One region of the Exiguobacterium sp. NPDC077395 genome, then DNA from elsewhere that is predicted to be linked to it. Evidence: riboswitches for the same ligand, from Rfam matches in the RefSeq annotation. Region 1 holds a riboswitch; each other region holds the start of a gene.
What was found. A riboswitch is a leader RNA that binds a small molecule or an ion and turns the genes downstream of it on or off. The one in region 1 is predicted to bind thiamine pyrophosphate.

Region 2: another riboswitch for thiamine pyrophosphate. It lies ahead of ACQKD4_RS06090 (YkoF family thiamine/hydroxymethylpyrimidine-binding protein); the one in region 1 lies ahead of thiT (energy-coupled thiamine transporter ThiT).
Region 3: another riboswitch for thiamine pyrophosphate. It lies ahead of tenA (thiaminase II); the one in region 1 lies ahead of thiT (energy-coupled thiamine transporter ThiT).

What each region holds. Positions count from the first base shown of each region.
Region 1 covers NZ_JBNNHU010000001.1:1,582,090-1,590,095, reverse strand. The annotation lists gene pknB (Stk1 family PASTA domain-containing Ser/Thr kinase) at 1-874, shown strand, start outside; gene rsgA (ribosome small subunit-dependent GTPase A) at 917-1,804, shown strand; gene rpe (ribulose-phosphate 3-epimerase) at 1,808-2,464, shown strand; TPP riboswitch at 2,485-2,585, shown strand; gene thiT (energy-coupled thiamine transporter ThiT) at 2,659-3,234, shown strand; gene ACQKD4_RS08180 (thiamine diphosphokinase) at 3,231-3,818, shown strand; gene rpmB (50S ribosomal protein L28) at 3,877-4,065, opposite strand; gene ACQKD4_RS08170 (Asp23/Gls24 family envelope stress response protein) at 4,318-4,680, shown strand; gene ACQKD4_RS08165 (DAK2 domain-containing protein) at 4,703-6,382, shown strand; gene sdaAB (L-serine ammonia-lyase, iron-sulfur-dependent subunit beta) at 6,446-7,108, shown strand; gene sdaAA (L-serine ammonia-lyase, iron-sulfur-dependent, subunit alpha) at 7,121-8,006, shown strand, end outside; gene recG (ATP-dependent DNA helicase RecG) at 7,995-8,006, shown strand, end outside.
Region 2 covers NZ_JBNNHU010000001.1:1,180,240-1,188,245, forward strand. The annotation lists gene ACQKD4_RS06060 (amidase family protein) at 1-763, shown strand, start outside; gene rlmN (23S rRNA (adenine(2503)-C(2))-methyltransferase RlmN) at 829-1,890, shown strand; gene ACQKD4_RS06070 (methyltransferase domain-containing protein) at 1,930-2,529, opposite strand; gene ACQKD4_RS06075 (SMP-30/gluconolactonase/LRE family protein) at 2,678-3,559, shown strand; gene ACQKD4_RS06080 (hypothetical protein) at 3,572-3,838, shown strand; gene ACQKD4_RS06085 (GTP-binding protein) at 3,950-5,149, shown strand; TPP riboswitch at 5,209-5,309, shown strand; gene ACQKD4_RS06090 (YkoF family thiamine/hydroxymethylpyrimidine-binding protein) at 5,392-5,982, shown strand; gene ACQKD4_RS06095 (ECF transporter S component) at 5,975-6,550, shown strand; gene ACQKD4_RS06100 (ABC transporter ATP-binding protein) at 6,543-7,886, shown strand; gene ACQKD4_RS06105 (energy-coupling factor transporter transmembrane component T family protein) at 7,868-8,006, shown strand, end outside.
Region 3 covers NZ_JBNNHU010000001.1:47,321-55,326, reverse strand. The annotation lists gene ACQKD4_RS00380 (SDR family oxidoreductase) at 1-409, opposite strand, end outside; gene thiE (thiamine phosphate synthase) at 435-1,076, opposite strand; gene thiD (bifunctional hydroxymethylpyrimidine kinase/phosphomethylpyrimidine kinase) at 1,045-1,884, opposite strand; gene thiM (hydroxyethylthiazole kinase) at 1,881-2,672, opposite strand; gene tenA (thiaminase II) at 2,669-3,343, opposite strand; TPP riboswitch at 3,432-3,536, opposite strand; gene ACQKD4_RS00355 (ion channel) at 3,664-4,068, shown strand; gene ACQKD4_RS00350 (hypothetical protein) at 4,076-4,228, opposite strand; gene ACQKD4_RS00345 (aminoglycoside 6-adenylyltransferase) at 4,279-5,106, opposite strand; gene ACQKD4_RS00340 (pentapeptide repeat-containing protein) at 5,103-5,705, opposite strand; gene ACQKD4_RS00335 (NUDIX hydrolase) at 5,761-6,210, shown strand; gene ACQKD4_RS00330 (YjjG family noncanonical pyrimidine nucleotidase) at 6,213-6,890, opposite strand; gene ACQKD4_RS00325 (aldehyde dehydrogenase family protein) at 7,143-8,006, shown strand, end outside.

The DNA of each region.
Region 1 (8,006 bases):
CGTCGTGCCGGATGTCGTCGGTATGAGTATCGGGGATGCGACGACAGAGCTTGAAGCTTCGGGGTTTGTCGTCGAAGTGACAGAACGGGCGAGCGATGATATTGCGGAGGGTGAGGTCATTTCGCAAAATCCGCAAGAAGGACGTAAGCCGAAACGCGGAACGACCGTGACGATTGTCGTATCGGCTGGAAAAGAAACAGTCGAAATGCCGAATGTAGAAGGTCTCTCGCAAACTGCTGCGGAACGTATGTTGAAAGACTTAGCATTCAGCGACCTTGAAATTAAAACAGAAGCTTCCGAAACGGTGAATAGCGGAGACGTGATTTCCCAATCGGTCGATCCAGGTGAAGAGGTCGTTCCTTCAGAGGTGACGGTCACACTCGTCGTGTCGACAGGGAGCAACAAAGTGGAACTATCGAACCTGGCAGGATATACGTTCGACGAAGCATCTATTTATGCTGAACAGAACAAACTGAAAATCGTGAAGCGGGATGAATTTTCGACAAGTGTTCCAAAAGGTCAAATCATCCGTCAACTTCCGACAGCCGGGACAGCAGTCGACCCGGGAACGGAGCTCACGGTCATCGTATCGGAAGGTGTTGAACCGACTGATATTTCGATTGAACGTGAAGTGACCGTAGAAGTCGAACAACCGGACAAAGACAAGAAGCCGAAGACGGTCGAAGTCGTGATTCGTACGGTTGACGCACGTGGTGAGATTGAGGTGCTTCGTGATCAAATCACAGAGACGACAACGTATTCGTATACGCTCGTCATTGCCCCTGACGAAGTCGGGACGGCGACGATTGAAGTCGATGGTGAGATTGTCCGAACAGATTCAGTCACATATGCACAAGCTGAAGAGGCACAATAAAGAGGTGACGGTGTCGTCACCTCTTTTTTAAAGGAGGTAGTCATAATGAAAGGAACAATCATTCGCCTTCAAGGCGGGTTTTACGATGTGATGACCGAGACGAATCAAGAGATTCGTTGTCGGGCCAGAGGAAACTTTCGAAAGCGCAACATCTCACCGGTCGTCGGCGATGATGTGGTGATTCAAGATCAAGAAGATGGGACCGGCTATATTTTAGAGGTGGAAGAGCGTCAAAACCACCTCGTTCGCCCGCCGATTGCCAATATCGATCAGGCGTTCCTCCTCTTTTCAGTAAAAGAACCGGCGTTTTCGTATCATTTGCTCGACCGTTTCCTCGTCCTCATCGAGTCAAAGCAAATTCATCCAATCATCGTCTTGACGAAGATGGACTTGCTCGATGAACATGAAGTCGAGCCGATACAAGAAGCGATTGCACGTTATCGCGCCATCGGGTATGACGTGATTGAGACATCGACGGAGCATGCTCACGGAGTCGATGAAGTGCGCGGTCTTTTCAAAGAGAAGACGAGTGTCTTCGCCGGCCAGACCGGTGTCGGAAAAAGTTCGTTACTTAACGCCGTCGCGCCAGAGCTCGAGTTGGCGACAGGGGAAATCTCTAAATCACTCGGTCGAGGAAAGCATACGACGCGTCACGTGACGTTAATTCAATTAGCGGACGGTCTTGTTGCCGACACACCTGGATTTTCAAGCTTGGAGTTTCCTCAAGAACTTGAGGCAGACGAACTCAGATGGTGCTTCCCTGATTTCGTGGAACGCCATGACGATTGTAAGTTCCGCGGATGTGCTCACCTGAATGAACCGGGATGTGCCATCAAACAAGCCGTTGAAAATGGTGAAATCGCTTCAACACGATACGAGAATTATGTTACCTTTATGGAGGAGTTAAACGATCGAAAACGGAGGTATTGACAGATGATTAAAATTGCACCATCTATTTTAGCGGCCGACTTTGCCAATTTGGAGGCGGAAGTGAAAGCTGTCCAAGAAGCGGGAGCGGACTATATCCATTTTGACGTCATGGACGGACAGTTCGTGCCGAACATCTCGATTGGTCTACCGGTCCTCGCAAGCTTGCGTAAAAAATCAGACATGGTCCTCGATGTGCATTTGATGATTGACCAACCGGAACGCTATGTCGAAGACTTCGTGAAAGCGGGAGCAGACATCGTGACCGTTCACGTGGAAGCGACGAACCATTTGCATCGCGTCTTGCAACAAATCAAAGCGGCTGGCGCAAAATGCGGAGTTGTCTTGAACCCGCATACACCGCTCTCGACGATTGAGCACGTGCTTGCGGACGTCGACATGGTATTGCTCATGACCGTCAACCCAGGGTTCGGGGGACAAGCCTTCATCGAATCGGTCGTACCGAAAATTTCAGCACTCAGCCAACTTCGCCAAGACCGTCAGCTTGATTTTGAGATTGAAATCGATGGTGGTGTCAACGCGGAAACGGCAAAACGTTGCATCGATGCAGGGGCTGATGTCCTTGTTGCGGGATCAGCCATCTACAATCAACCTGATTATAAAGCAGCCATCGATAGCATTCGTGGCGCATCTCGTGTATAATCAACGATAGAACAACAAGATAGAGTCGCAAGGGGTGTCACATCATGTGGCTGAGAGGCATACGCTAACCCTTTGAACCTGTTCCGTTCACACGGACGTAGGGATGTGGCGAAAATGCACGTTGCGAATCCAAGCAGCATGGCGTTTACGTCATGCTGCTTTTTGTCGTTCAACAAAATAAAGGAGGAAGAAAGATGAAATCACGTTTCAAATTACAAGCGCTCATTGAAATTTCATTGTTTGCGGCGCTAGGGCTCATTTTTGATTTGCTCATTCCATATCGCTTGCCACAAGGAGGGTCAATCAGTTTAGCGATGCTCCCAATCTTTGTGATGGCATTCCGTCACGGACTAAAAGGTGGTCTCGCGACAGGTGCCCTCGTTGGGACACTCCAACTCTTGTTCGGTGCCTATATTTTCACGCCCGTACAATTCTTGCTCGATTATACGGTCGCCTATGGCCTTGTCGGTATGGCCGGAGTGTTCGCGGGGCGTGTGAAACATGCTGCGAGTCAAGGCGCGACGAAGACGCTTGCCACTTATTTAGTACTCGGGGCGCTCCTTGGGTCGATGTTACGATACGCGGCACACGTCATCTCGGGAATTGTCTTTTTTGCTGAATATGCAGAAGGTCCGGTCGTCGCCTATTCACTCGGCTATAATGCTACGTACATGGCACCATCCTTCGTCATCTCAGCCATCGTGTTAGTGCTCCTCTTCACGACAGCACCACGTTTCACACGTGTGGCGACACGGGATCTCCGTCAATGAATATATTGATCGTCGCGGCGAGTCCGGAACCCATTCCAGACTTACCGCGTGATGCCGATTTTGTCATCGGAGTTGATGGCGGATATCAAAGGTTATTAGATGAAGGGATCATGCCAGACGTCGTGGTCGGTGACTTTGATTCGTTCAAAGGATTGCCGCCTGATGAGGCGCTACGCTATCCTTCGGAGAAAGACGTGACGGACTTAGAGATTGCACTAGCGTTCGCGAGAGAACGCGGGGCGACACGGATGGATGTATATGGTGGCTTAGGCGGACGCATCGATATGACGTTTGCGAACGTCGGCTTACTTGAAGCGTATCCGGAGATGGTTCTTCACGGAGAAGGTCAAACGGTTTATCTCGTGAGAACAGGTAACGAGGTGATCATGAAACGAGACGGGTACTATCTTTCCTTCATGCCTTGGAAGACGGCCACGATCTCGATTGAAGGTGTCAAATATCCACTCGACCATCATGAGGTCAAGAGTGGGGAGGCATTGACGATTTCGAATGAATGGACCGAAGCGTCTGCCCGATTGACGGTCCATCAAGGAATGGTTCTTGTCATGATCATCAAAAAATAAGCAAAAAAAAAATCCCATCGGCGAATGCCGCTGGGATTTATTCGTTCGTGTATAAGTATTATACGCGTTCAACGAGACCTGATTTAAGTGCGCGAGCTGAAACCCAAACGCGTTTCGGTTTACCGTCAACGAGAATACGAACTTTTTGTACGTTTACACCCCAAGTACGTTTTGTCTTGTTGAGTGCGTGCGAACGGTTGTTACCTGATTTAGGTGATTTACCTGTTACGTAGCATTTACGTGCCATGCGTTTCCCCTCCTTTTTTATGTGGGTTCGTCCTAATAGACACTCGTTTATATTAGCACGGCTTTTTTCCCGATGCAACTAGAAAATCGTACCATGACAAGAAAAAAACTTGACATTACTCTCAAGGATTTGAATAATGAATGAGGTTATCGCGTTAATTGACCGAGTTTCTGGAGCAGGTTCTTTTAATAACTAGGTACTTATTGTAGAATGTACATTAGGAATCATTCCGAATAAAGGAGGCTACTCCATATGGCAATTGAAATGAAGACAACATATGGCAATATTGACATCACAAGTGACGTCATCGCGACACTCGCAGGTGGTGCGGCGATGGAATGCTTCGGTGTGGTCGGCATGGCTTCACAAGCACAATTAAAAGACGGCATTGCTGAATTGTTAAAACGTGAAAATTACGCGCGTGGTGTCGTCGTACGTCAAGAAGACGAAGACGTACATATCGACATGCACATCATTGTAAGCTACGGAACGAAAGTATCTGAAGTTGCATACAACGTGCAGAGCCGAGTGAAGTATACGCTCGGAGAAACTTTAGGATTAAACGTTTCGTCGGTAAATATATTCGTTCAAGGCGTTCGTCTGACGAATGACTGACGAAAACGGAGGAGGATTTGGTGTGGGTTTAAAACGTTTAGATGGATTGGCGCTCTCAAACATGATCGCGAACGGAGCGGCCAACTTGAGCCAAAACGCGGATTATGTAGATTCGCTTAACGTCTTCCCGGTTCCAGACGGAGATACGGGAACGAACATGAACTTGACGATGACATCGGGTGCGAAAGAAGTAGCAGCGATGAACTCATCAGATATCGCAGAGGTGTCATCAAAGTTTGCTCGTGGACTACTGATGGGAGCACGTGGAAACTCAGGCGTTATTTTAAGTCAGTTGTTCCGTGGATTCGGTAAAGCAGTTGAAGGCAAAGCGGAATTGACAACGGTTGATTTTGCAGAGGCGCTCAAGCGCGGTGTCGACACGGCATACAAGGCGGTTATGAAACCGGTTGAAGGAACGATTTTGACGGTTGCTCGTGAAGCGGCCGACGAAGCGCTCCTTGCGTCAGAGTCGACAAGTGATTTCACTGAATTTATGAAACGTGTCATCGTAGAAGCGAAAGCATCGTTAGACCGTACACCGGACTTGTTGCCGGTATTAAAAGAAGTCGGCGTCGTCGACTCAGGCGGTCAAGGTCTTCTCGTCATCTACGAAGGATTCCTTGCAAGCCTTGAAGGGAAAGAACTCGAGAAACCACATGCGCCTGTCATGGATGCGTTGATCGAGGCAGAGCATCATGCTCATGCGGCACAAGGATTCATGTCAACAGAAGACATCGAATTCGGCTACTGTACGGAGATCATGGTTCGTTTCCAAGACGATAAGTTAAAGGATACGCCGTTCAATGAAGACGCATTCCGTAACGAATTGTCAGAACTAGGAGATTCTCTCCTTGTCGTCGCGGACGAAGAACTCTTAAAAGTTCACGTTCACGTCGAGACTCCAGGTGAGGTCATCACGAAAGGTCAGCGTTTCGGTGAACTCGTTGCAGTCAAAATCGAGAACATGCGTCAACAGCACTCGACAATTCTCGAAGAAGAACACGGCGCAAATCAGCACGGTGTTCAACAAGCCGAGAAGCCAAAAGCACCATTTGCAATCGTAACGGTGGCAATGGGTGAAGGCGTCAGTGAATTGTTCCGTTCGCTTGGAGCGGCACATGTCATCGAAGGTGGTCAGACGATGAACCCATCGACAGAAGATATCGTTAAGGCGATTGAATCTGCACATGCGGAACATGTCTTTATCTTCCCGAACAACTCGAACATCATCATGGCTGCTGAGCAAGCGGCATCTGTCGCACCATGCGGCGTCTCTGTCATCCCGACGAAGACGGTCCCACAAGGTCTTGCGGCGGCAATCGCCTTCAACCCAGAGGCGGATGTCGAGATGAACGAGCAAGCGATGAAAGCGGCTGCCGCGACTGTGAAGTCTGGTCAGGTCACTTACGCTGTTCGTGATACGAGCATCGATGGTGTGGAAATCAAGAAAGACGAGCATATGGCGATTGCGGAGAAGAAAATTGTTTCTTCATCGACGTCAAGCCTCGAAGCGGCTAAGAAGTTGGTCGATGCACTCGTCGAAGCAGACGATGAAATCATCACGATCTTAACAGGTGAAGGTTCATCTGAATCAGACGTGGAAGCGTTGACGTCATATATCGAATCTGTAAATGATGAGATTGAGATTGAAGTTCACGACGGCAAACAACCGCTTTACTCTTATATTTTTAGTGTAGAATAAGCTGTTTCAAATCCCTACCTTCTGTATAATGAAGGTAGGGATTTTTGAAAGGGGGAAAATGAAGTGAAATATCGTAGTGTGTTTGACATTATTGGTCCTGTCATGGTCGGGCCGTCGAGTTCGCATACGGCCGGTGCCGCACGCATCGGGCTGATGGCAGGGAAGTTATTCGGGAGAACACCACGCACCGCACGCATCACGTTTTACGGATCGTTTGCGGACACGTATCGGGGTCACGGTACGGATGTCGCGATTGTCGGTGGAATCATGGGATTTGATACGTTTGACTTGCGGATTCCACAGGCTTTAGACATCGCCCGCGAAAAAGGAATCGAGGTCATCTTTGAGACGAGTGACTTGTTGACGGATCATCCGAATACAGCGCGTGTCTTGCTCGAAGATGAGTTCGGGACATTTGAAATCGTCGGGATTTCAATCGGTGGGGGAACGATTGAGATTACGGAACTGAATGGGTTCCCGTTGAAATTGACAGGTGGGGGACCTGCGCTTGTCGTCTTGCATCATGACCGATTCGGTGCCATCGCTGCAGTGACTGGCGTTTTGGCAAACCATCAATTGAACATCGGGCATATGGAAGTGAGTCGTCACGAAAAAGGAATGCAAGCGTTGATGGCGATTGAGATTGATGAAACGATTCCTGCTGAAGTGATCGCAGAACTGGAACGGTTACCGCAAATCGAACGGATAGCTATTTTTGGGGAATAAGGAGAATGTGAGATGTTTAAATCAGTAGAAGAGTTAGTGACGATTGCCACAGAACGAGGCATCCCGATTTCTGAAGTCATGATCGAACAAGAGATGCACGTCAGACGCTCGAGCCGGGAGGACATCGTCGGGATGATGGACCGTAATCTCGAGGTCATGGAAGAAGCGGTTGAACGCGCCCTTCAAGGTGTCACATCGGTGACGGGATTGACGGGGAACGATGCCGTACTCATGCAAGAGTATATCCAATCAGGCAAATCACTGGCTGGAGACCTCATTTTAGATGCCGTGTCAAAAGCCATCGGGACGAACGAAGTAAATGCGGCGATGGGACGGATTTGTGCGACACCGACTGCGGGGAGTGCAGGCGTCGTACCTGGAACGTTATTCGCTGTGAAAGATCGTCTCGAGATGGACCGCGATGCGATGATTCGCTACTTGTTCACGTCAGGCGCTTTCGGTTTCGTGGTGGCGAACAACGCCTCGATCTCGGGAGCGGCAGGTGGTTGTCAGGCAGAGGTCGGTTCAGCGACCGGAATGGCTGCAGCCGCCATCGTCGAAGCAGCCGGCGGGACACCGGATCAGTCGGCGACAGCGTTCGCAATCGCCCTTAAGAACATGCTCGGTCTCGTCTGTGACCCGGTGGCAGGGCTCGTTGAAGTCCCATGTGTGAAACGAAACGCCATGGGTGGTGCCAATGCCATTGTCGCGGCGGACATGGCCCTCGCGGGAATCACATCACGCATTCCTTGTGACGAAGTCATTTCAGCGATGCATGAAGTCGGTCAAATGATGCCGACCGCATTGAAAGAGACGGCGAAAGGCGGACTGGCGAATACGCCGACGGCTCGTCGCCTCGAACGAAATATATTTGGAGCGAAAGAAGATGCAAAACAAT
Region 2 (8,006 bases), 400 kb from region 1:
TTCTCAGGATACGGCTGGACCGATGGCGCGTACCCTTCGTGATGCGGTCGTTGCCTTGCAGACAATGTGTGGTGAAGATTCGGCTGATCCTGCGACATGGGAAACTCCAGTCGGACCGCCTTATGTGACATGTCTCGATGTCCGTCAAGCGGTCGGGATGCGTGTCGGATTTATCAAGCCAACTATTTCAGACGAAGAAGTCGGGTTGTATGAACAGGCACTTCGATTGTTGCGTCAAGCCGAGGTTGAACTCGTCGAGATCTCGTTACCGAAACACGATGCATTAGAACAGGCAGATATTTTGTTTGATGAATTCAAGCTTGGGATTGAGGCGTATCTTGCGAACACAACTGTGTCATTTAAGACGCTTTCAGACTTGATTGAATGGAACGCGGACCACCCCGAATCGATTCCGCACGGGCAGACCATCTTTGAACAGTCAGATGCACGTTCAGGGCGTCTCGTCGAAGCTAGTTATCTCGACCGTCGGATTGATGATGTTCATTTCGCAAAAGTGGACGGAATGGATGAGCTATTAAAAGGGCAAAAACTGGACGCGATCGTCCTGCCACATGACATGAACTATGACATGGCTGCGAAAGCAGGACACCCGACAATCACGGTCCCTTATAAACGAAAAGAGAGTGGGGCCCCGTTCGGTCTATCGTTCACGGGAACGAGCTTTGCAGAACGAGATTTGATTCGTGTCGCTTATGCGTTCGAACAGTTCATCACACGACCGACGCCTCCAGATTATTCCTAAGTTGCACCCGTCTCTGACGTCCGCTACAATGGTACGTATGCGGATTAGAGAAAGGACAGGTTAGAATGAAATCATCTATATACGGGTTGACGTTCGATCAGCTCACAAACGAGTGCACGGAAGCAGGATATGGTGCCTTCCACGCACGTCAAGTCTGGGACTCGCTCTACATCGACCGGGTCAAATCGATGGACGCGTTGAACGTCCGTGACGAAGTACGCGATTACTTAACTGAGAAATACGTCATCTCGACACAAGAACTGTTCGTCAAACAAGAAGCGGGCGATGGAACGGTCAAATTCTTACTTAAATTGCATGATGGTCACTATATCGAGACGGTGCTCATGCGTCATAAATATGGTCGCTCGGTCTGTGTGACGACACAGGTCGGTTGTAACATCGGCTGCAGCTTCTGTGCGAGCGGCTTGTTGAAAAAGACACGTGATTTGACAGCTGGTGAGGTTGTCGAGCAGATCATGACTGTCCAACATTTCCTCGATGAAGAAGGAGAAGGGGACCGTGTCAGTCATATCGTCGTTATGGGAATCGGTGAACCGTTTGATAACTTCGATAACTTGGTCGACTTCTTGCGCGTCGTCAAAGATGAGCGTGGTCTTGCAATCGCCCCACGTAAAATCAACGTGTCGACGAGTGGTCTTGCGGACAAGATCTATAAGTTTGCGGACCTCGACTTACGCATCAATTTGGCGCTATCTCTTCACGCGCCGAACGATGAGCTTCGTACACGCATCATGAAAATCAACCGGGCGTTCCCGCTTGATAAACTCATGCCGTCGATTCGCTATTACGTCGAGAAGACGAATAAACGAATCACATTCGAGTATATCTTGCTCTCGAAAGTAAACGATTTACCAGAACACGCGGAAGAACTCGCGGACTTGATTGAAGACATTAAAGACAAGTCTTACATCAACTTGATTCCATACAATCCGGTCAATGAACATATCCAATATGAGCGAAGCACACCGGAAGATATCATGGCGTTTTATGATATCTTGAAAAAGCGTGGCGTCAATACGGGTGTCCGTCTCGAACACGGGACAGACATCGATGCAGCTTGCGGTCAGCTCCGCAGTAAGCATATGAACGTCGAAGGCGCGAAGTAATCAAATGGCCTCTCCGAATTTTTCGGGGAGGCCATTCGCTTATCGTTTTTGTCCGACATATTGAATCACAGCTGATTCACCGTGATGAAGTCTTCCTTCTTCTCGCCATACGACATTCTCATTTAAAACGAGAGGAATGAAATTGTCTTCGAGTTGGTGGAACATCTCTACAGTGTAAAGAAGTGGGGCGTCTTTTGGTCCACCTGTCCTGTAGGCGAGTTGATGTGTAGAGTACACCTCGGTCAGGAATACGCCACCAGGTCGCAGTGTTTTTTGAATACCGGCGAGCACCTTTTCTCTGACATGTGGAGGAAAGTGGCCGAAGATGCAGATAACTAGGTCATACGTTTCTTGCGACCAGACCGCTTCATTCAAGTCAATCTGCTTCGTCTGAAGGGAGACGTTTCGTGAAGTCGCCAAGCGCTTCGCTTTTTCGAGTCCCACTTTCGAAGCGTCCCACATCTCGACGTCGAAGCCGAGCGTGGCGAGCCAGACTGCGTTTCGACCTTCCCCCTCAGCGATGGCCAATACACGTTTTCCTTCGATTTGATGAGAGGTGATCCATTTTTGTAAAAACTCGTTCGGCTCTGTCCCATACACATAATCCTCCGAGCTAAATCGTTCATCCCATTTTGACAAGACATTCACTTCCTCTCTACTTTTCTTTCACTATAGCAAATCGAACAAGTGACGGTGAAAATCCATCACGATTTTCCGAATTCATGCATAGTCCAGATGGGAGAAGGGAATAGATTTCTGAACTAATGGATAGAGTGGAGGCTAAGTAATGGAGAGAGTAGATGCGTCGCTGTGGATTCGGGTACGAAATACGCTTGGTGAAGGTCCTTGTTGGGATGCTGAGTTAAAGCGTTTTTATTGGGTAGATATCGAAGGTCATACATTATGGTGGTATGACGAGCGAGAAGACGAGATTTCTTCATTCGAGGTCGGAAAACAGGTCGGTTTTGTCATACCAAAAGTGACGGACGGTGTCGTCCTTGGATTGAAGGATGGAATCTATGAATGGGATGAAATTAATCGAGATCTAAATAAGATTGTCGAGTTGGATGACCCTGATGGTCGATTACGTTTCAACGACGGGAAAGCCGATCCATATGGTCGCATTTTTGCAGGTACGCTCCATCTTGAGGATGAAGAAAACGAAGCGACATTGTATCGAGTCGATCGAGATGGAACGACGACAACACTCTTGGATGAATTGACACTTTCGAACGGGTTGACATGGTCGCCTGACCATTCCGTATTTTATCATATCGATACACCGACTGAAAAAATTCGGAAATATGATTTTGATTTGAAGTCAGGAACGCTCTCGAACGGAGAGGTCGTCGTTGATTTTTCCGAGGAAGAAGGTTTTCCTGACGGGATGACGTCCGATTCTGAAGGCTGTCTATGGATTGCACATTATGCTGGTGGAAGAGTGTCACGTTGGGACCCATCGACAGGTAAAAAATTATTGGAAGTGCATGTTCCTGCGCCGAATGTCACTTCATGTGCCTTTATCGGGGATGGGCTTAATCGATTAGCCATCACGACGGCTCGTGAAGGAATGGATGAAGAGGCACTTTCCGAATATCCGGATGCGGGATCGGTATTTATTATCGACACAGAAGTGAAAGGAATGCCATTGTATCGTTTCGGTCGCTGAGGAGGAAATACGATGGTGAAACGACTGTTGGTTCGAGCAGGTATTGGGTTGGCAGTTGCTGCAGCAGTTAAGATGGGGATTCAAAAGATTCAAGAAAATCGAGCACGTGAAGAAGATCATTCTTACCTCGACCCGAAGTGGGATGAGGTGCCGAGCGTCGATTCAGACAAAGATGAGGATGAAGTCGGATTGACTCAACTCGACTCGATTTATCGGGCTGAATGGCAGGCGAATACTTACCCGCGTTCAGAGGCAGAACGAAGAGCGTTGGAAGAATGATTATACTTTCTTCGAAAACACGTCCGTGTGGCGTGTTTTTTTGTTGACAAAAAGATGTTCCCATTCCATTATATAAAAAGTAATCATTACGATTTAAATGGAGGATATATCATGAAACGAATTCCAATTACGGTACTCTCGGGGTATCTTGGTAGCGGCAAGACGACACTGCTTAATCACATCTTACATAACCGAGATCACAAAAAATATGCGGTCATCGTGAACGATATGAGTGAACTGAATATCGATGAAAAGTTGATCGAGCAAGGAGGATTCTCCCGGACGGATGAAAAGCTAGTCGAGCTCTCGAACGGATGCATCTGTTGCACGCTTCGAGAAGATTTGTTGACAGCTGTCTATGAATTAACGAAAGATCGCGAGCTCGATGGCATCATTATCGAGTCTTCTGGGATTTCAGAGCCGATTCCCGTTGCGCAGACATTCACGTATGCCGACGATGCGCTCGGGATCGATTTGTCGAGTCATGTCTATATCGATGCGATGGTCACCGTAGTCGATGCGTACCGCTTCTTCAAAGATTTCAATTCCGGTGAATCGCTCATGGAACGTCAACAAGCCGTCGATACAGGTGACGTGCGTGAAGTCGTCGACCTACTCGTCGACCAAGTCGAGTTTGCGGACATCATCGTATTGAACAAGGCGGACCGGGTATCTGAAGAAGAACTGCAGGAGATGAAGGGCTTACTGGGAACGCTCAACCCGAGTGCTAGGTTGTTGACGTCGACTTACTCGAATGTGGCGTTAGACGACTTACTAGACGTCCAGTTGTTCGATTTTGACCAAGCGATGCGCGCTGCAGGTTGGATTCAAGAACTCGAGTCGGAAGAACATACGCCGGAAACAGAAGAGTATGGCATCAGTTCGTTCGTTTACCGTCGGCGCCGACCGTTCCATCCTGAGCGTTTGATGAATTGGATGGAACATTACCCTGAAGAAATCGTTCGTGCCAAAGGTTTCTTATGGATTGCGACACGAAACGACCTTGCTTGTCTGTTTTCACAAGCTGGGTATGCATCAACGCTCGAACATGCGGGGCGTTGGTTAGCGACACTTCCGGAGAGCGAACGAGAGGCTATGTTTGCAACCGAACCGGAACTGCGCGAAGACTACATCGAACCGTACGGAGACCGACAGAACGAATTGGTCCTCATCGGTCAACGAATGGACCGGGAGACTGTAGAGCGTTCACTTGACGCTTGCTTGTTGACGGATGAGGAGATGGAAACATCGTGGGACACGCTCCATGACCCGCTCCCTGGTACGGGTCAATACGTCACATATTCAGATTGACCGTTTACAAAAGATTAAAACATCGCTATACTGTGACTGCATAAGTAACCGCATATCTAAGACTGCACTAGGGGTGCTTCGGCTGAGATGAGAGCACGGCTCCGATCCCTTATAACTCGATCCAGATAATACTGGCGTGAGGAAGTGCGGCACTTTCTCTATGCAAGTTTGTATAGATTTTGTTGCTGCATTCTCATGAATGCGGCTTTTTTTATGCAAACACATTTAGAGGGGGAAATAGAATGAATGAATCATGTGGTACGAGTCCGATTGTCGGGTTTCGATTCACACTAAGCCCGATGACAGACGATTTTGTCGGGACAATCAAAGGTGCACTAAAACGAACGGATCTGTCAGGTGTGTGGAGACATACGGATGACGTGTCGACGGTCATCCGTGGACGAGTCGAGCATGTGTTTGACGTCGCTCGAACGGTCTTGAGTCTTGCTTCGGAAGAAGGGAAGCATGTCTCAATGAGCGGAACGTTCTCTGTCGGTTGTCCAGGGGATTCGGCGGGAGATGAGATGCTCAAGGCTCCGAGCGAACCATTAAACGGTGCATCAAGAGACCAGTATGTGTCATCGCAGTTCGCACTCTATCCGATGGGTGCTGACGATTACATGGAGCTTATCTATGAGGAAATCGAACAAGCAAAACAGGCTGGTGTCTATAACGAGTCGATGCATTATGCATCAGGCATCCATGGGAACTTAGATGACGTGTTCTCATACTACGAGGCGGCCTTTAAGCGGACGCGCGAAAAGAACCGACACGTTGTCATGACGGTGACGTTCAGCGTAAATAGTCCGTCACATGGAGGGCGACATGCTTAAATCGTGGAAATTGAAAGAAGTCGTCCTTGTCTCCGTACTATCTGTTGTCTTCGCGGTCGTCTATTTATTGTTCGTTCATATCGGTAACTTGTGGGCAGGGTTGATCGGTCCCATCGCCTACGAGTGGATCTTTGGCATCTGGTTTATCGTATCGATTATTTCCGCATACATCATTCGAAAACCGGGGGCGGCATTCATCTCAGAAGTGATGGCCGCAACGATTGAGATGTTGATTGGGAATGCCATTGGGCCACGCATCATCTTGGTCGGCATCGTTCAAGGTCTAGGGGCAGAAGCCGTCTTTGCGATGACGGGCTATAGACGTTATGAGCCATGGGTTCTTATGCTGGCCGGATTTGGGTCGGCTGTCACGAGTTTCGTCTATACATATTTCATGAGTGGGTTCGCGATGTTAGAGCCAGGCTATGTGGCGACGATGTTCGGGCTGAGAGCCGTCAGTGGGATGGTCATCGCTGGAATCGGTGGGAAGTTGCTCAGTGACCTATTGCTGAAGACAGGATCACTTCGCGGTTATGCGATTTCACGAAGTGGGAACGTCCATGGTTGAGACAGAGTCACTTCATTTTCGATTCCCAGAGAGTTCTGAGGCGATTCTTGAAGACGTGACCGTTTCAATCCGTCAAGGTCGTACGATTCTTAGTGGGGCGAGCGGAAGCGGGAAATCGACGCTTCTCGCGCTATTCAACCGTCTCTATCCGGAGAATTGTGACGGAATCCTTGATGGTAGACTCGAACTACTTGGACGATCATACGACGACTATGCACCTGGCGAGATCAATCAGCAGGTCGCAACGGTGTTTCAAGACCCGGATACGCAATTTGTCATGGAGCGGGTGGAAGAAGAACTGATTTTCACACTTGAGAACTTGTCGACACCTGTCTCAGACATCGAACAACGCGTGACGGAAATCCTCGAATCGTTACAGTTGAGTGATTATCGAAACCGCAAAATTGATTCGTTGTCAGGCGGACAGAAACAGCGGATCGCTGTCGCTTGCGCTTTAGTCGGAAGGCCTCAGTGGCTACTGCTCGATGAACCGTTGACGCATCTAGACCCAGTGACCGCGCAAGAATTTGTAAAATGGCTCGACAAAATGAAAGATCTGAATGTCATTGTCGTCGAGCATCGTCCTCATCTATGGGGAGATTACTTTGACTGGCATATTGAGTTAGAGCGAGGGTGTATCGTTAGGCATGAATCATTCCGTCCGGTCGAGGATTTTGCATTCGTGAAGTCGAACGCGTCACTCTCAGCTATTCAACGCTACAAGGTTAAAGAGGTCAGACGTGATTCGTTTCAGCTTAAGGAAACGTTACTTCATGTCAGGTCAGGAGAAGTGATTGCCGTTCTCGGACCGAATGGGAGCGGGAAGTCGACATTTTTGAGAAGCTTAACCGAACACGATCATCGGGTCGGGCTCGTGCCACAATCACCAGAACATCTATTTTTTATGAACTCCGTTGAGCAAGAGTTGCAGTTTGGTCACGAAACATCAATTGAGACCGTGTTATCTGACATGGAGCTTCATAATCAGAGATTCCTCCATCCGTTATCCCTTAGCCATGGTCAAAAACGGAGGCTCGCAGTTGGAATCCAGTCGCTATCGAATAAGCAATTGCTTGCATTCGATGAACCGACTGCAGGTCAGGACGAAGCGTCACTCCATGCACTCGAGGCGCTGATGAAGCGGCATGCGGAACAAGGGCAGACCATCCTGTTCGTAACCCATGACCTATCGTTCGTCAATATCGCCAATACGTTCTATTTGATGAAGGATGGGGAACTTTCGGGACCGTTCGGGGATGAACTATGGCAGAACACAGAGATGCTCCTTGATTATCGATTGCAAGGGAGGGGAGAACGATGTCACTCCATGACATGAATCCGACGGTTAAGTTTGTGACATTAACGCTCATCATGTTCGGTCTGGCACTGTTTTACAACCCATGGACCCCGCTTGTCATCATTGTCGGTACGCTACTGATTCAGCTGGTGGCGACAG
Region 3 (8,006 bases), 1.5 Mb from region 1:
CATGATGCTTCGCTACGTAGTACGGCTTCATCGAATCTGGCCAAGCTGAGCGATCCTCAGCTTTCAAGGCGCTGACCATGACGAAGTGTTTAATGTTCCCGTTCGCTTGTGCTGCTTCGATACTCTTCGCTGCACCGTCTAGGTCGATTAAAAGCGTCTTGTCTGCCCCAGTGCTACCACCAGAACCTGCTGCAAACACGATGACATCCATCCCGTCGATTGCTTTTTTTAAATCTTCTACCGAACCTTCGAGATCACCGAGTACGGCGTTGTATCCTTTTGACTTGAAGTCATTGAGTTGTTCTTCTTTACGCACCATCGCCGTGACGTGATGCTTTCCTTCATTGTGTAACTTTTCCACCAATTGATGGCCAATCTGGCCGTTTGCACCGATTACAAATACGTTCATCTGTCTTCCTCCTCAAGAATTAAATTCAGAGACAAGCGAAACGCCGGGTAGCCGTTGCTACGTCCGGTGCAGAAGCAATGGCAGAGATGACGGCAACGCCGTCTGCCCCGTCAGAAATGATTGAAGGAACATGCTCCGGAAGAATACCTCCAATCCCCACAATCGGAAGCCGCGGATATTGCTGACGAACCTGCTGAATCAGTTCCGTCCCGCGCACACGTCCCGCGTCTAACTTGCTCTTCGTCGCGTGAATCGGACCAATCCCGACATAATCTGCGAATGGAAGAGCTGCACTTACTTCCTCCATCGTATGGACGGACACCCCTAACCATTTGTCAGGTCCTAACTTTGCACGGACCCACTCGGCAGGCAAGTCGTCTTGTCCGACATGCACACCGTCTGCATCAATCGAGATTGCCAAGTCCACATCGTCATTGATGATGAATGGAACATTCGATTGTCGACATACCTGTTGGAGCGCCTTCGCCATTGCTTCTTTTTCATCTCCATACAATGCATCTTTACCTTTTTCGCGAAATTGAAAACATGTCACACCACATCGAAGTGCCGTTTCGAGTGTTCCCACCAAATCAGATGTATCCGTCGTCCCACACACAAAATAAAGACGAAGTTGCTTAGCGAGCGCTTGTTTCGTACATGACGTCAACGGTAACCACCTCTTCTTTCGCTAAACGATGTCCCCAATGATTTGTCGGTCCATGCCCCTGTCCAATCGATAATCCATGCGTGATCGCCTGATGGATAAATTGCTTCGCGTCCACGACAGCTTGACGAAGTGTCTTTCCGTATGCCAGCTCAGCCATCAAAGCTGCAGAGAACGTACATCCCGTTCCATGTGTGTCTTTCGTCCGAACGCGGGGTGCGCTCACTTGAAACACTTCAGATTCGGACACAATCAAATCGACGGCCTTCACACCTCCCATATGTCCACCTTTGATGATGACGACATCGACACCGAGTGCACGAATCAATTGAGCGGCCTTCATCTGATCTGCCTCCGTTCGAATCTCGATTCCGGCCAATACCTCTGCTTCAGGGATATTTGGCGTCACGACCGTCGCATGTGGCAACAGCTTCGTCCGAAGTGCCTCGACCGCGCTATCTTGCAACAGAGAAGCGCCCCCTTTCGCTACCATGACGGGATCGACGACGACGTGTTGGAAACGATGACGTTCAAGTGCTACGGCTACCGCTTCAATCCGCTCCGCATCTACCAACATGCCGGTCTTACAAGCTGTAATCTGAAAGTCATTGGCCACTGCATCGATTTGCCGAGTGATCATTTCCGGGGAAATCGCTTCAATTCCATGCACGCCGAGTGTATTCTGGGCTGTGATGGCGGTAAGTACACTTGTCCCGAACGCACCGAGCTCTTGAAACGTTTTTAAGTCGGCTTGAATACCAGCTCCGCCCCCTGAATCAGATCCTGCAATCGTCAATACTTGTGGTCTCATGAGGTCGACACCTCGATTCGATTCGTCGGGATTGTATATTGCGTCAATTGATGGAGGGCATTTAAAAAGTGAATCGGAAAATCTCCTGGTCCTTCTGCCCGTTCACTCGCCAACTCCCCGCAATAGGCATATCCTGATACGGCTGTCACCGTCGCCTTGAGTGCATTCTTTTCGACCGCTAGACATGCTCCGACGACCGCACTGAGTAAGCATCCCGTACCGGTCGTATCAGTCATCCGTTTCGTCCCACCATGAACTTCTATGACGACACTTCCATCGCTGACCATATCCTCTTTTCCGGTCACGGCCACGACACATCCATATCGTTTCGCCGCTTCGAGTGCCAATTGGCTTGGTTCATACGCCCCGTCACCCGCATCCACGCCTCGTGCTGTCCAATCAACGCCAATCAATGTCGCGATTTCTCCTGCATTCCCACGAATGACCGATACACGGACGTGGCGAAGGATTCGCTCGACGACATCCCGACGGAACGACGTCGCCCCGACACCGACCGGATCGAGCACGACCGGACATCCCGCTTCATTCGCCGCCTGCCCCGCACGAATCATCGTCGCCTCCGTCATCGTACCGAGTGTTCCGATGTTTAACACGAGCGCATCGCTCACAAATGTCATCTCTGCCACTTCTTCAATCGCATCTGCCATGACGGGAGAGGCACCGATGGCGAGCAGTCCATTCGCCGAAAAGTTGGCGACGACCGTGTTTGTGATGTTGTGGATCAACGGTGCCTGCTTTCGAATCTCGCTCCAAATCTCATGTCTCATTGGTTGACCTCCTGAGACAATGTCCAAGATTCAAGCGTCCATGCCATTTCCCAGAAGGCGACTTCGTAATAGCAACTCTTCAAGAAGAGTTTTGTGTAACGAAGCCGTTCTTCTTCTGTCGCTTGTCCAGCCAATTCATCCAACCGATCAATCTGTTCTTCCACCAACTCACGGAACCACTCCGAACCATACGTCGCAATCCAAGCTGAATAAATCGGATGATCGGGTCGTTTGTCTTTTAAACGTTCACCGATTTCGTAATACACCCAATAACACGGAAGGATTGACGCCAATACGTCACCGAGAGTCGGCCCCGCCTGTTGCATATGAAGCGCATACGCGTAAGCGGTCGGTGCCGGCTCGAATGTCGCCAGTTCAACATCCGTCACGTTGAGCATCGTAAAGAACTCACGATGAAGTGAGAGTTCCGCCTCAATCGTGTGTAAGGCATGTGTCAAAAAGCGACTCGATAGTTCCATCGTCGGGGCAAGCGTCGCCCCTTTGGCCTGGACTTTCGAGAATTGATTCAAGTAATACGAGTCTTGCATGACGTAATGTCTAAACTTCTTCTCATCGAGCGTTCCTTCTCCGAGTGAACGGACGAACGGATGATGAAAGCTTGCTTCAAACAATCCATCTGCTTCCTGACGTAAGTGATCTGTAAATTTCATAATAACTCCCCCTTATAACAGATAAAAAGACGCCGCCTCCCATAACGGAAGCGGCGTCTCGAACTGTCATATCTAGGTGAAGCCATATGAGTCGTCTCGCCCACTTCCCTACGCTAGCGTGAACTAGATCAGGTTCGAAGGGTCTGGACCTTGTCCATCTCAGCCGCGTGACGCGACTCCCCTAGTGGCAAACATTATGAAATTCAGTCGTCTTCGACCACATTCTATCAATCTTTTCATCAATTGCAAACCTTTTCCGATTCTGTTTTTCATTCTTCGCTTCGGGAATGGATAAATGAACTCATTTACATGAAAAGGATGTGTCCGGATTGAATACGATTTTATTAACCATTGCGTTACTCTTCATCAGTTTGAACGTGTTTTGGTTTTTCAAACGTCAAACGTACAAGCAAACAGGATTTGACGGGAGATTGTTCGCTCAGTTGTTCGTTAGCCTACTTGGTGTCATGTTAGGATTCACATTGATTTATTATGCTTTGTCTCGTGATTCAGTCATTCTTGTGACTTCACTCGAATCCATGAATGCCGTTGAACCGACTTGGGAAAACCTCCTGTATTTCAGCGGGGTCACTTTATTATCAATCGGATTTGGTGATTTGTTGCCGATTGGTTTGACCCGATTATTCGCCATCATCGAAGGCGCCATCGGCATTTTGTTACCGAGTGCCTTCTTCATCAAATCGATGTATCAAAAAGACAAGTGAACATGTCCTAGCGCCCCGTGATGAGTAAGAACATATTAAATGCGACGAGACCAAGGGGGAGCATCGCAACCAAAATGATTGGCCATTTTTTTAAGCGAATGCCGACAAAGAGGACAAGACTTCCGACTAGAAGAGCAATAAATGTCGTATATGGGTTCATGAAAAAACGCTCCTTTCTCTATAAGGAGCGTTTCCCGGCTCACGGCCTCATTAATCGTTCGAATGTCGAAGTGTTGCACATGCGGCACGGACGCGTCTGGCTTCTTCTTCCTGGAAGACGAAATCACCTTGTTCCGCGACACGCTGCGCGCAAAAGAAGAAGAGTGATTGCAGGCGGTCATGCGTGTCTTCAATCGCGCTCAGCTCAGCCGAGGCATACGTCGCCGTGAGCATCTCCCACAACTCTTCCGGTAAATGCTCTCGCATCCCGTCACCCGATTTCCCGAGATTCACAGAAAAGTTCGTCGCATAGCCGATGTTCCATTCCATCATCTGACGGAGCATATTCCGCATGATGTCGAGGTGATCGAGCGCGTATAACACCTGATGTCGCTTGATTCCTTTGACAACATAGAGTGATACCCACCAAAACTCATTCCAACAAGCCGCATACTCGTCAACAGACGGGCGTGTCACACGGTATGTGTTGTCTGACGGTGTCACACTCGGGTGATGATCTCGGTCGAACACGATCTGACTGAGCGAATCGGCTTCGAGCATCTCTTCAAGTTGCTCGGTGCTTCGAATCGTCAAATCAATACGATGTCCGTCTACATACTGCACCAAAAATGAAACATGTCGTTCGGGATCAGACGTTTCAGGTGTCTGCATGATCAAGACTTCTCCAAACATATCGATCCATGAGCGATCGGTCGCAACCGCTTTTACATCTTCTACGTAAAAAGTGAGATCGACATCCTGATACGCGTCCGCTTGTACATTCGGATTGACGAGCGAGCCGTTCAAGACGACCGTTCGGATGTATTCACGTTCTTTTGCGAACACAATCAACTGTTCAATAATTTGTTCCGGTTTCATTCTATAATCGCCCCCAATGAGCGCGCGACTTGGATTGCCTGCATCGCGTCTAGTTTTGTTTGTTGTAACGTCACGTTTGAAAAATCAACCCCGTCGACAAGTGCTCCTCTGAAGTCAGCACCACGGCACACCGCATGTTGAAGTGTCGCTCGTGACAAGTCCGCCTGATGCCAAACCGTCTCGGTCAAATCAGCACCGTATAGGTCCGCCTCAACCAAACGAACGTGGGACCAATCCATTTTCTTAAGAGACACGTGACGAAGGTTGACGAATGACCAGTCCCCTTCTGTGACATGGACGCCTTCAAACTGGCTCTCCTCAAAGGAAGACCCCGTCATTTTACATTGCTCAAACTCACTCGTGAACAAATTGGCACCATGGAACTGACAGTTCAAAAATGAGCTGCCGATATGACGGGACGCATTCCATTTCGAATCGGTAAAATCACAGTTGATGAACTGACAGCGTTCCGTTTGTAGTTCCGTCGCATCGACGTATGTGAAGCGGCAGTTCTCGAACGTGACGTGTGACAGCTCTTCGTCACGGAGTGTCACGTCGCGGAAATCTTCGTCTCGATATTGCGTATGTGGTTGAAACATAATATCCCTCCTTCAGGTATACTAGAACATATGACAAAGATTGGAAGTGATATAGATGGACCTCGTATTCCCGACTGAACAAGGCGTCTTCAATTACCGCGTCGCCGGTATTTTCGTGAAAGACGGACACGTATTGATTCACCGAAATATCCGGGATGACTTTTGGGCACTGCCTGGCGGTCGCGTGACGCTCGGTGAAGAAGCCGCAACCGCCCTCGCACGCGAGCTACATGAAGAATTGGATATGTGCGTGACCGATACCACGTTCGCCTTCGTCCACGAGAATTTATTTACCTACAACGAACAGCCGTTTCATGAAATCGGTCTCTATTTTTATGTAGACGGTGATCTCCCGCTCCAAGAAGTAGACTTTTATGGACCTGAAGGAGACCACCTCATCTATCGTTGGCAAAAACTCGACCGTCTTCGAGAGGTCACGCTCTATCCAGAAGTACTCGCACAACTACCGAATCGTTTGCCGTCTCATTCACTAAATCCGGCTTGAACTTAGAGAAGTGATTTCAACTCGTTTAAATGTCGAATCTCGTACGTCGACTCCATCGTCGCGGCCACTTCATTCGGATTGAACCAACATGTATCTAGGCCGTACATCCGCCCACCTGCGATGTCTGCCGTGACTGAGTCGCCAATGATTAAGCCCTTCTCTGGCTTTACGTTCGGGATTCGATCAAAGACGTAGTCAAAGAACGGCTTCATCGGTTTTTGCGAGCCGGTCGCATCCGATACGAAGACATCTTGGAAGTACGGCAATAGTCCCGATGACTCTAACCGTTTGAATTGCGTCTCCGTCACACCGTTTGTGACGATATAGAGCGGATAGTCCGCGCTCAGCGTTTGGACAATCTCTAACGCGCCATCGACCATGTGTACGCCTGCATGTAAGTAGTCCCGATACTGCTGTTCGACTTGCGGACCGTCGACCGTGAGTCCGAGCGAATCGAACAGTTTCGTGTGACGACCGACGAGTACTTCCTCCCGGTCTACTTCGCCGCGCTCAAATGCGCGCCACAGGCCACTGTTAATGTCGACATACCGAGCCTTCACTTCATCCGTCATCCGGACATTGTAGGATGCGAGTAATTGTTCTAACGCAACGTGCTCACTTTGTTTAAAGTCTAGCAACGTGTCGTCAATATCAAATAAAATTGCTTCATAACGTTTCATATTTCTTTCTAACCCCTCTCTTCGTCTAACTGTACAGGAAGTATTCAGGAACTTCAAAAGAGTGGCGACGGATGAATCTACACTTGAGTTCTAGTAATGGTATGTTTCTACTCTTGCTAACAGACCTCCCCACTTCCCTTATCCGTCTCAAACGTCATGCTTCAAACCTAATCACTCGACCGATTAAGATGTTTATTTTTATAAAATAAGTGAATACTTCCTATGGTGAAGAAAAACAAAGGAGTGTTCTATATGCATACAGATTTTACGAAAATGTACATCAATGGTGAGTGGGTAAACGGATCAAGTGAGAAGTCGATCGACAACGTCAATCCGTTCTCGAACGAAACACTGTTCTCGATTCAATCAGCGGATGAAGATGATTTGAATCGTGCTTATGAAGCAGCCAAAGCGTCTCAGACGGACTGGGCTGACATGCTTCCGCAAGCACGACGGGAATTGATCGAGAAGTTTGCCCAGGTGACGATGGACAACAAGGAACTCATCGTCGATTGGCTCGTGAAAGAGTCTGGCAGTACACGGATCAAGGCAGAAGGCGAATTTGCCGCATCAATGGCCATCATCAAAGAAGCTGCGACATTCCCATTCCGTATGGACGGACTCATCAAACCTTCGGTCGTGCCGAACAAAGAAAATCGGGTTTACCGTAAACCACTCGGGGTCATCGGAATCATCAGTCCTTGGAATTTCCCGTTCCATTTGGCTGTTCGTTCAATCGTGACGGCTCTCGCGACCGGGAATGCGGTCGTCGTCAAACCAGCTACAGCGACACCGGTCACAGGTGGTCTTCTGTTCGCATCGCTCTTTGAAGAAGCAGGACTTCCAAAAGGCGTACTTAATATCGTCGTCGGACGAGGGTCTGAAATCGGCGATGCCATCGTTGAACATCCGATTCCGCGTCTCATCTCGTTCACAGGTTCAACCGAGGTTGGTCAAGGAATCGCAGAGAAAGCGGGTCGCCTCTTGAAGAAGACCGCTCTTGAACTCGGTGGGAACAACGTGTTTGTCGTACTCGACGATGCCGACCTCGATCGTGCCGTCGAATCAGCGGTATACAGCAAGTTCTACCATCAAGGGCAAATTTGTATGTCGACA